Regions from separate parts of the Paenibacillus sp. JL3B1040 genome, predicted to be linked through region 2. Evidence: predicted binding sites of a transcription regulator. Region 2 holds the regulator's gene; the other holds the start of a gene.
What was found. The regulator LexA, encoded in region 2, represses DNA repair genes until DNA is damaged. The targets are predictions, from matches to a motif close to CGAACATATGTTCG.
Positions count from the first base shown of each region.

Region 1: a site for LexA is predicted at 2,244-2,257, ahead of recA (recombinase RecA). Genes of this name have one in related genera too.

Region 1 is NZ_CM169317.1:2,528,955-2,534,621, reverse strand. It holds gene ACZF99_RS11325 (regulatory protein RecX) at 75-929, opposite strand; gene recA (recombinase RecA) at 1,048-2,109, opposite strand; gene ACZF99_RS11315 (competence/damage-inducible protein A) at 3,293-4,543, opposite strand; gene pgsA (CDP-diacylglycerol--glycerol-3-phosphate 3-phosphatidyltransferase) at 4,586-5,173, opposite strand; gene rimO (30S ribosomal protein S12 methylthiotransferase RimO) at 5,170-5,667, opposite strand, start outside.
Region 2 is NZ_CM169317.1:2,930,654-2,936,320, forward strand. It holds gene ACZF99_RS13170 (HAD family hydrolase) at 1-131, opposite strand, end outside; gene ACZF99_RS13175 (hypothetical protein) at 162-692, opposite strand; gene ACZF99_RS13180 (DUF896 domain-containing protein) at 705-878, opposite strand; gene ACZF99_RS13185 (LysM peptidoglycan-binding domain-containing protein) at 1,032-1,403, opposite strand; gene lexA (transcriptional repressor LexA) at 1,608-2,234, shown strand; gene ACZF99_RS13195 (hypothetical protein) at 2,344-2,499, opposite strand; gene glnA (type I glutamate--ammonia ligase) at 2,659-3,987, opposite strand; gene ACZF99_RS13205 (MerR family transcriptional regulator) at 4,011-4,424, opposite strand; gene ACZF99_RS13210 (methionine gamma-lyase family protein) at 4,507-5,667, opposite strand, start outside.

The DNA of each region.
Region 1 (5,667 bases), 400 kb from region 2:
TATGGATTCATGTTCATTTTATTATTTGACAAAAGATATTGTCAAGCAAATGACAGGAGTTCCCTCCCGTCCTCTTATTCTTCGTCCCAATCGTCCATTCCATGCATCTGCTCCCGGTTTGCGAGTTCGCGCATGACCCGGGACACGACGCTACCGCTAAACCCGCGGCGCTGCAAAAATGCTCCGGTCTTGCGCTTACGGTCAAGCGGCTCTCCCGTGGTTGCCTGCCATTTCTTTAACCCCAACTGAAGAGCGCTCTCAAACTCGTCGTCTTCGCTGACTTCGCCGAGCGCCTCCTCGATCAGCGACTTGGACACGCCTTTCTGGCGCAATTCATGCTTAACCCACAGCTTCCCCTTCCCGCGTAGTCTAACGCGTTGAGAAGCCCATTCCTGGGCGTAAGCGGCGTCATCGACGTACCCTTCCGATTGCAAACGGCCCAGTACGTCCTGAATCGTCTCCTCGCCCCAGCCTTTTTCTCCTAAACGATGCGATATTTCATAAGCCGTTCGCGGCTTCAAGCTCAAAAACTTCAGCGCGTCGGCATATCCCTGTTGACGCTCGTCGGCCGATACGATTTCTTCCAGCTCCGCTTTGGTGAATACCGCGCCTTTGATCATGCGGTATTTGATCATCACATCCTCATGAACCTCCAGTGTATATACGCCAAAAGAGATCCGATAGCGATGCTTCGGCCGTTTCAGCATCAATACGGACGTAATCGCCAGCTCCACGTCCTCGGGGAAGGCGTCCAAACCTGCGGTTTCTTCCGTTTTCCCACCCTCCTGATCCCGGCCGGCACTTCGCGGCCGCGGTTCCCAGTACGACTCGTCGGAAATGTCTACGATTTCGTCCGCTCTCCGTTCGCCAGAGGTAGATCCGGCTCCTCTTCCCGCGGATTTTCCCCGCGATCGTCCCCATGTACTCACATCATATCCCTCCGGTTCTAACTTAAGCTTTCAATATAATTCCCCAAGTACCGCAAAAGCGCCCTGACCCGGCGAAATGCCGGCGGTCAGAGCGCTTGATGGCTACGGCTTAAAGAGCTTATTCATCTCCGAACAGCGCTTGTTCTTCCTCAAGCTCCGCTTCCAAATCGCTGGCGGAAGCGGGGGCAACCGACGTGGTCAGATTGCTGGCTTCCCGGATTTTCGCCTCGATCGTATTCGCGATTTCCGGATGTTCTTTCAAGAACTGCTTCGCGTTCTCGCGACCTTGTCCAAGGCGTTCGCCAGCATACGAATACCAAGCACCGCTCTTGTCTACGATATCCAGCTCCGTTCCGATGTCGATAAGGCTGCCTTCTTTGGAAATGCCTTCTCCATACATAATGTCGATTTCAGCTTGTTTAAAAGGGGGAGCAACCTTGTTCTTCACAACCTTGACCCGCGTCCGGTTGCCCACCATATCGTTGCCCATCTTGATTGTCTCGACGCGGCGAACGTCCAAACGAACCGTCGAATAGAACTTCAGCGCACGTCCGCCTGGCGTCGTTTCCGGATTACCGAACATCACGCCGACTTTCTCGCGCAGCTGGTTGATAAAGATGGCGATCGTCTTCGACTTGCTGATCGCCCCCGACAACTTCCGCAGCGCCTGCGACATCAGACGGGCCTGCAAGCCGACGTGCGAATCCCCCATCTCGCCTTCAATCTCCGCTTTAGGTACCAATGCCGCAACGGAGTCAATGACGATAATATCCACCGCGCCGCTGCGAACGAGCGCTTCGGCGATCTCCAGCGCTTGTTCCCCCGTATCCGGCTGGGACAGCAGCAATTCGTCGATGTTCACGCCCAGCTTGCTGGCGTAAGACGGGTCGAGCGCATGCTCGGCGTCGATGAAGGCAGCTTGTCCGCCGATCTTCTGAACCTCGGCAATCGCGTGCAGCGCGACCGTCGTTTTACCGGAAGACTCCGGCCCGTAGACTTCGATGATCCGCCCGCGGGGAAGTCCTCCGGTACCGAGGGCGATATCCAGGGCGATCGATCCGCTCGGAACGATCTCCACCTGCATGTGCGTCGATTCTCCCAGCTTCATGATCGAACCTTTACCGAATTGCTTTTCTATTTGGCGAAGCGCCATCTCCAGCGCTGCTTTACGATCTGACAATCAGCTCACATCCTTAAATTAGATATAAATCACAGATACTTGAATAACATAAATTCCATTATAATTCATGTCCATTTGTAACTTCTCACGTATATCATTGTACCTTGTTTTGGAATGTTTGCCAAGCGTTTTTTCGAACATACATTCGTAATTTGTTCTCAACCGTCCCAAACCTGGAACTCAACCCTCCCAAACCCTCCCTTACCGTAAGGGAGGGCCCCCAAGGGCCCGCTGCCCTTGGGGATCCCGCAAATTGGAAGAACGTTGGAGTGACTGAGATACTCCCTTGACGCTCTCCCCTACGGGGATTCGCTCACTTTGGCACGTGGATCGCTTTTCCCCCTTCGGGTACGTCTTACTTTGAGCGCTCCTTGGGGACCTGCCTCTTGGGTGGATGCCGGCCTCCTTCCGTCGTTGGCACCCGGCTGCGCGCCGGAAGAACGTGGGAGTGACTGTGACGCTCCCTTGATGCTCTCCCCTACGGGGATTCGCTCACTTTGGCGCGTGGATCGCTTTTCTCCCTTCGGGTAAGTCTTACTTTGAGCGCTCCTTGGGGACCTGCCTCTCTGGAGGGGTGCCGGCCTCCTTCCGTCGTTGGCACCCGGCTGCGCGCCGGAAGAACGTGGGAGTGACTGTGACGCTCCTAAGACGCTCTCCCCTACGGGGATTCGCTCACTTTGGCGCGTGGATCGCTTTACACAGCTCCATAGGCGCTGTTTCCTTCGGAAATGCGCTCACCATAGCGGAAGAGTTATGTTACATCTAGATATGTATGTTGTGGCTAGTAAGCCATGAATGTTTTCATACATATCAAGTAAATTTGTACTCAAGGGGCACCGTTATATATGATTATTCGAACAGAATTCGTTGTCCCCTCCCATCACACTCGCACCACAACTCGTCTAACGTTAGCCCGGCCTTACGTACCTACTTAGCTGCTGCCCTCATCCTCATCCCCATCCCCTCCCATGGTTACTCCAACAACAAAAAAGAACCGCAGCACAACTGAATCAGTTTGCTACGGTTCTTCCGTGCCTTGATTATATGTCATTATCTTCCAAAGCGCAAGAGCCTGCCTATTGCACTACCTTTAGTGTGTTGCTGAGAGGCTTACCCATCACACCTGAGTGAAAGGGATAATGACCAAAAGGATGCTCCCATGCAATGTGCACTCCAAACGCCGTTATGCCTGCAGCGCTCTCCACAACCGGTACAACAGCGTCTTCGCCGCGCGCAAACGGATCATCTCGCGGTTCCCCTTGAGATTCAGCTCAAACACCGCGGTGTCGAAGCCACGGCGCGAGATCGCGATGTACACCAGGCCGACGGGCTTGCGCTCGGAATGGCCGGGACCGGCCACGCCGGTGATCGACAGGCCGAAGTCGGTACCGACAGTGAGACGCACCTGCTCGGCCAGCACCTTGGCCGTTTCCGCGCTGACCGCGCCGGGGGCTCCGTCGCCTTCCAGCAGATCATGCGGCACGTTCAACAGCTTCTCCTTCATTTCATTGGAGTAGCACACGATCCCGCCGGCGAACACGGCCGAGCTGCCCGGCAGCGCGGTGAACATCTCCATGAGCAAACCGCCGGTGCAGCTTTCGGCAACGCTCAGCGTCAGGTCGCGTGCAGCCATCAAGTCGAGAATCGTTTTCTCGATCGGCTCATCAACGTTCGCGTACAGATGCTCCGACAGCCGTGAGGCGATCTCGCGCTCCATGGCGTCCAGCTTCGCCGCCGCGTCCTGTGCGCTAACCGCCTTGGTGGACACGCGAATCGTGACCTCGCCTTCCTTCGCATAAGGCGCAACCGTTGGATCGCTTTGAGCCTGGATGAGATCAAGCAGCTTCGTTTCGAGCGCCGATTCGCCGATTCCGGCGAATTTCAACATTCGCGAATAGATCGGCATCTCCCCGGTCAGCACATGCTCCAGAATCCACGGCTTCGCTTGATGCTCAAACATCGGCTTCATTTCTTTTGGCGGGCCGGGCAGCACAATATAAAATTTGCCGTCTTGCGCGAGCGCATTGCCCACGGCCAGCCCGGTTTCGTTCGGAAGCGGCGTGCCTCCTTCGATGGCCAGCGCCTGGCGCCGGTTGTTCTCCGTCATCGGAACCCCGCGGCCCTGAAAGAAGCGCTCAACGTTCGCCAGCGCTTCCGGGTCGATATAGAGCGTCCGGCCCAGTACCCCAGCCAGCGCTTCCTTGGTCAGATCGTCCTGCGTCGGGCCGATCCCGCCGGTAAAGATCAGAACATCCGCACGGCCCGACGCCGTCCTCACCGCCTCCGCCAACCGGTTCATGTTATCGCCAACCACGGTTTGAAAATACACGTCGATCCCCAGCCCGGCAAGCTCCTGCGATAAGTACTGCGCATTGGTATTCACGATTTGGCCGAGCAGCAACTCCGTGCCAACCGCGATAATTTCCGCTTTCATCTTGTGCATGCCTCCTTCAAATTACCGGCCAACACCATCATTTTAAGCTTTGGAAAAAGAAAGCACGCTTTTATTCTTCACGAAATAATCGATGCCCGAGTACAACGTGATGACAGCCGCCAGCCACATCGCGATATCATCGAACGGGAACGACAGCCATTCGAACGGAAAATTGTTCAGCAGCAACACCGAAATGGCGATGATCTGCGTAATCGTCTTCGCCTTGCCCCATTTGCTGGCCGCGATCACGGAGCCTTCCAAAAGAGCAACTTCGCGCAGACCAGTCACGGCGAACTCGCGGGCGATGATGATGACCGCAATCCAGGCATCGCATTTTCCCAATGCCACGAGGCCGATCAGCACCGTTCCGACCAGCAGCTTATCAGCGAGCGGATCCAGCAGCTTGCCTAAATTGGTGACGAGGTTATGTTTGCGGGCGATGTAGCCGTCGATCCCATCCGTGCTGGCCGCAACGATAAACAACACCGCGGCGATCAATTGATTGACGGGCAGCGAGTAATTCCCGAGCGTAAGCTCATGGGACAGCCACCCGACATCCACCAGCAAGAAGACCAGCATCACCGGAATCATAAAAATACGGGTTAATGTGATACGGTTGGGCAAATTCACAGGACCGCCTCCCCGGATAGGTCATAGTCAAAAGCATGCGTAATCCGCACCTTGGTCATTTCTCCAAGCCCTACGGGGCAATTCGTGACGAATACCTCCCCGTCAATTTCCGGAGCGTCGTATTGCGAACGGCCCACGTAGACATCGCTGCGTCCGTCGTATCGCTCGATCAGCACGTCCAGCACCTGTCCGATGTACTTGCCGCTGTTCGCATTGGCAACCTCGCGCTGAATCTCCATCAGCGTATTGGCCCGCCATTCCTTCACGTCTTCGTCGATCTGGTCCGGCAATCGCGACGCCGGCGTATCCTCTTCCTTGGAATAAGTAAATACGCCAAGCCGGTCGAACTTCACTTCACGCACGAACTCGCATAACCGCTCAAAATCTTCCTGCGTTTCCCCTGGAAATCCGACGATCAGGGAGGTGCGCAGCGAAACGTTCGGAATCCGAGCGCGGATCTTGCCGACGAGTTCACGGATATCGCGGTTTCGTCC
Region 2 (5,667 bases):
TCTAGCTGTTCGGGGTTTAGTCCTGCCGTCTTGGCCGCGCTTTCGCAGGTCGCCGCGAAAGCTTCTCTTACGCTCCGCTCATCCCAGAGCAGCGTGTCGTCCAAGTCAAAACATACCGCTTTGATCGTCATTCTCCCAGCCCTCTCCGTTCGATTTCCTGATTATTCCTTCTCCAGCTTCACATGATGGGTGTTGGCGTACATCTCCAGCCGCGCGGCCATCGCTCCCGTGTCGAAACGGTTGCGGGTCCGGTAAAACACCCATTTCGGTTCCCGGGTCTTCGGTTCGATCACAATCTTGTTCCGGCTAACCTTGATTTTGCTGATATTGCCGGCATCCAACATCCGATCGCGGTTAAATTTCGAGGTGTGCAACCCGCTTTTGCTGATGCGCAAATAAGGCTTGCGCAGAAAAATGATCAGCGCCAGCAGCATATACAAAAAGATCGTTGCCCAATACAACACCGAGTTCACTTCCGCGGGATTGCCGATGATCCCTACGCTGGCATACAGAAGCGCCAACAAAAACAAAGCCGCAGGCAAAATGAAGTTGCGTCCTTTGAACACTTCGCCTTCTCCGCTAGCCCCAAGCGATGATCGCGAGTTTCGGGTCCCCTGCCCCACGTTAGGGCCCTTACCTTTCTTGTTCATTCTTAATTGATTACGCTCTACTTTACGGTCAAACGAACCCATACCCGTTCCTCCCTATTTATCTACAATCTCGATCGACTCGAGCTGTTGCCGAAAATTCCTGCGAACGTTTTGCAGATACGTTTCCCGGAGCTGGGCCCTTTCCAATAGCTCGTCCTGCGATAATCCTTCCTCTTTCGCTTTACGGGCCAGCTCGTTAATCCGCTTAACCAACGCATCGATGTCCATAAGTTCCTCCCGCTTCTTTATATACTATGCGTCCTATGAAGTCACACAGGGCATTAATTCTTACTTTGACATGAGAAAAAGAGCTTGTCAAGGCGACGACGGCCCCGTCCACAAGCTCTTGTTCTTCTCTATAAAAATTGCGCGAATCCAGCTCTACGGTTTGCTTGGCAGCATCAGCGTATCCCCGGCCTGAATCGAGCTGGTTGTCAGCCCGTTGACTCGAATCAGCTTCTGAACGTAGACTCTCGTATCTTGACCTTGCGGCTTGTTCTCTACGGCGATTTCCCACAGCGTATCGCCAGGCATAACCACCACGTATTCCGCCGGGGCCTCCGCTTCGGAACTATCGACGGACGCCGCAAAGGCCTGTACCACGCCGGTGCAAGTGACGCTGAGGATGACAAGAAGCAGGGCGATTTTGGACAATCTGCTCTTCAGGAATGCGCTCATATGTGATCTTCTTTCCACGGGACGACGAAAAGAAGGCTGTTCGTAGATGCTTTGATAAGAACTATACTTCAACATTTCACCATCACTCCAAACAAGTGTTCTGTTTCCTGTATTTAATATAACACGAACATTTGTTTGATTCAATAGTTTTTCGAACGGTTGTTCCTATTTTTTTGATTTGTTCTGCCGCGAGCCGTTTCTTTTTAGAACTAATGTTTGTACGAACGACAGTTCTGTGTTATAATTTTTCCAAACGTTACTAAATGGGGTTGATCCGTCATGTCAAAGGTATCGAGCCGGCAGCAAGCCATTCTTGAATTTATCCGCAACGAAGTGCGCGCCAAAGGGTATCCGCCTTCCGTGCGGGAGATTGGAGAAGCCGTCGGATTGGCGTCCAGTTCCACCGTTCACGGCCATCTGGACCGCCTGGAGAAGAAAGGGTTCATCCGCCGCGACCCGACCAAGCCGCGCGCCATCGAACTGCTGGGCCAAGAAGAGTCGGAGAATTACAATTTGTTCGCACATAGCGTTGCCCGCGTTCCCGTTGTCGGGAAGGTAACCGCAGGCATGCCGATCACGGCGACGGAGAATATTGAAGATTATTTTCCGCTGCCCGAGCACTACGCCGCTGACGGCGAAATATTCATGCTTTCCGTGGTTGGCGACAGCATGATCGAAGCCGGAATACATAGCGGGGATTATGTAATCGTCCGCCAACAACAGACGGCCAACAACGGAGATATCGTTGTGGCCATGACGGAGGATGACGAGGCGACGGTCAAGACGTTCTACAAAGAGAAAGACCATGTTCGCCTGCAGCCGGAGAATTCGACGATGGAACCGCTTCGTTTGAAGCATGTCACCATCCTGGGCAAAGTTATCGGTCTGTTCCGCGACTTGCACTAATTTCGAACCTCTCCTCGTTTACGCAGCACCATACCAAACAGGACGAAGCGACCGAATGACGTCGGCTTCGTCCTGTTTGCATTGGCCCCCTTCTCTTCCGACGCGCTTCTTAGTCCCATTCGAGATCCAGGAAGTTCATCGGATTGTACCCCGTTTTTTCGCGGCGACCGCGCGTTCTCCAGCCGAACCCGGTACGTTCCGCAATCCACCACTGCTTCAGTCGGTATCGGCGGCGTTGATATCTTTTGAGCTCGGTCACGATCATGAGTCTCATCCTCCTTTTTATTCATCTATAAGATGTCCCATTCCGAGCAAATCATGGCATCCGAATTGAAAGCCAAAATAATCCATTCCGGTTCCGAACGAAAAAAAGCCGCAGACCTGGAAGGGATTCCAGCATTCTGCGGCTTTTCGGTACGAGATTTTAGTACAAGGTCATGTATTGATCGCGTTCCCATTGGTGAACTTGGGTACGGAAGATGTCCCATTCGATTTCTTTCAATTCATAGAAGTGCGTCAACGCATGATCCCCCAGCGCTTCGCTGATGATTTCGCTGCGCAGCAATTCGCCCAACGCTTCCTTCAAGTCGGCCGGAAGGCTTGGAATCCCTTCTTCTACCCGTTCTTCTTCGGACATCACATAGATGTTGCGGTCCACCGGCTCAACGAGCGGCAGCTCCTTCTTAATTCCGTCCAGGCCGGCTTTCAGCATCACGGCCAAGGCCAAGTAAGGATTAGCGGCCGGATCCGGGTTGCGCACTTCGACGCGTGTACTGAGTCCGCGGGATGCCGGAATCCGGATCATCGGGCTGCGGTTGCTCGAAGACCAAGCGACATAACAAGGGGCTTCATACCCAGGAACGAGGCGTTTGTAAGAGTTCACCGTTGGGTTCGTAATCGCCGCAAAAGCGCGGGCATGCTTCAGAATGCCAGCCATATAGTGGCGCGCTTCTTTGCTCAGGCCCAATTCGTCGCTTTCATCATAAAATGCGTTCACTTTGCCTTTGAACAGCGATTGGTGGCAATGCATTCCGGAACCGTTCACGCCGAACAGCGGCTTCGGCATAAACGTGGCATGCAGCCCATGCTGACGGGCGATCGTTTTGACGACCAGTTTAAAGGTTTGGATTTGGTCGGCGGCCTTAACCGCATTAGCGTATTTAAAGTCGATTTCGTGTTGACCCGGAGCCACTTCGTGGTGAGAAGCTTCGATTTCAAAGCCCATTTCTTCCAGCGTCAATACGATTTCGCGGCGGCAGTTCTCGCCCAGATCCGTCGGAGCCAAGTCGAAGTATCCGCCTTGGTCGTTCAGCTCGGTTGTAGGGTTGCCCTTCTCGTCGGTTTTGAACAGGAAGAACTCCGGTTCCGGTCCGACGTTCATCGAGGTATAGCCCATCTCTTCGGCTTCCTTGAGCGCGCGCTTTAGAATCCCGCGCGGGTCGCCCGCAAACGGCGTGCCGTCAGGCATGTACACGTCGCAGATCAGACGAGCTACACGATCCTCGGTAACCCAAGGGAAAATGACCCATGTGTCAAGATCCGGGAAGAGATACATGTCGGATTCCTCGATACGAACATATCCTTCAATGGAAGAGCCGTCAAACATCATCTTGTTATCCAGCGCTTTCTCCAATTGACTGACCGGAATTTCCACGTTCTTAATCGTCCCCAGCAAATCCGTGAACTGCAAACGGATAAAACGCACGTTCTCTTCCTTGGCGATACGCAAAATGTCTTCTTTGGTGTAACTCACCTTAATCTCTCCCAACGTTTAAATTATTTTTTGAAAAACCGGGATAGTTCGCCTTGGATCAAAGAAACTTGACCCGGCTTGTTGCTCCCTGTAACCAATTGTTGCTTCAACATGCGGTAGAGCTGAGAATCCGTCATTTCTTTGCGTTTCTCTTCCGTGTCTTTCGTAATGACGGTCGCTTCTTGCGATTCCCGGGTCATCGGGTTCATCACTTGCTTGATACCTGCGATATTGACGCCCTTGTCGATGAGCCCTTTGATTTCTAGCAAGCGCTCCACATCATTAAAGGAAAACATGCGTTGGTTGCCTGACGTACGGGCAGGCACGATCAATTCGTGCTGCTCGTAATATCTGATTTGTCTTGCTGTTAAATCCGTCAGTTTCATCACGATACCAATTGGAAACAAGGCCATATTTCTGCGAATTTCGTCACTCATCGCTCTCAACCTTCCAGTTAGATTCTCATGACCTTATCATATGTGAGTTATCCTAACATGTCAATAGATATGTTAGGATAACTCACAACAAGTTGCGGTCCTTCATGGTCTGGAGCGCGGTGAGAAGGCCGAATTTGACATGGGAATACGTCAAGCCGCCTTGCATATACGCAATGTACGGGGCGCGTATCGGAGCATCGGCAGACAGCTCCAGACTCCCGCCTTGAATAAACGTCCCGGCCGCCATGATGACCGGATGTTCATACCCCGGCATATCCCATGCCTCGGGCACGACATGACCGTCTACGGCGGCTGCCCGCTGAATGCCCTGCACAAATGCAATTAGCTGCTCCGGGGCGCTGAAGGCGATCGCCTGGATCAGATCGGTGCGCGGATCTTGCCAGCCCGGCCGGCTTTGGAATCCGGCCCGTTCAAACAAGGCAGCCGCCAGGATGCTGCCTTTAACGGCTTGTCCCACAATGGTCGGCGCCAAAAACAGGCCTTGATAGATTCCCCGGGTTGTCCCCAACATCGCCCCGACTTCACCGCCGATCCCCGGGGCGGTCAAGCGGTAGGACGCCAATTTGACCAGTTCTTGCCGCCCGCAGATATATCCCCCTGTTTCGGCCAAGCCGCCGCCCGGATTTTTGATCAGTGATCCGGCGATCAGGTCGGCTCCGACCTCCGTCGGTTCCCGTTCTTCGGTAAACTCCCCGTAGCAGTTGTCCACGAAGACGATCAGATTCGGACGGATTTCTTTAATCCGACGAACCATCTCGCCGATTCGTTCAACGGTGAAGGAGTCTCTCCAGTCGTAACCGCGGGAGCGCTGGATCGCGATCACTTTAGTCCTGTCGGTAATGGTTGCTCGCACCGCCTCCCAATCGACCGTTCCATCGGCCAGCAGCGCCGTTTCGCTGTACGTGATACCAAAATCCTGCAGCGAGCCGCTGCCGTCCCCCGGGGTTCCTATTACTTTATGTAGTGTATCATATGGACGCCCCGTGATATAGAGCAGTTCGTCCCCGGGACGCAAGACCCCGAACAGCGCCGTGGCGATCGTATGCGTACCGGAAGCGAAATGCGGCCGTACCAGCGCGGCTTCCGCTCCGAATACGTCCGCATATACCAGATCCAACACTTCGCGGCCGCGGTCGTTGTAGGCGTAACCCGTCGAACCCGCAAAATGGTAGTCGCTGACTTGGTGGCGTTGAAAAGCTTCAATCACCTTCCACTGGTTGTG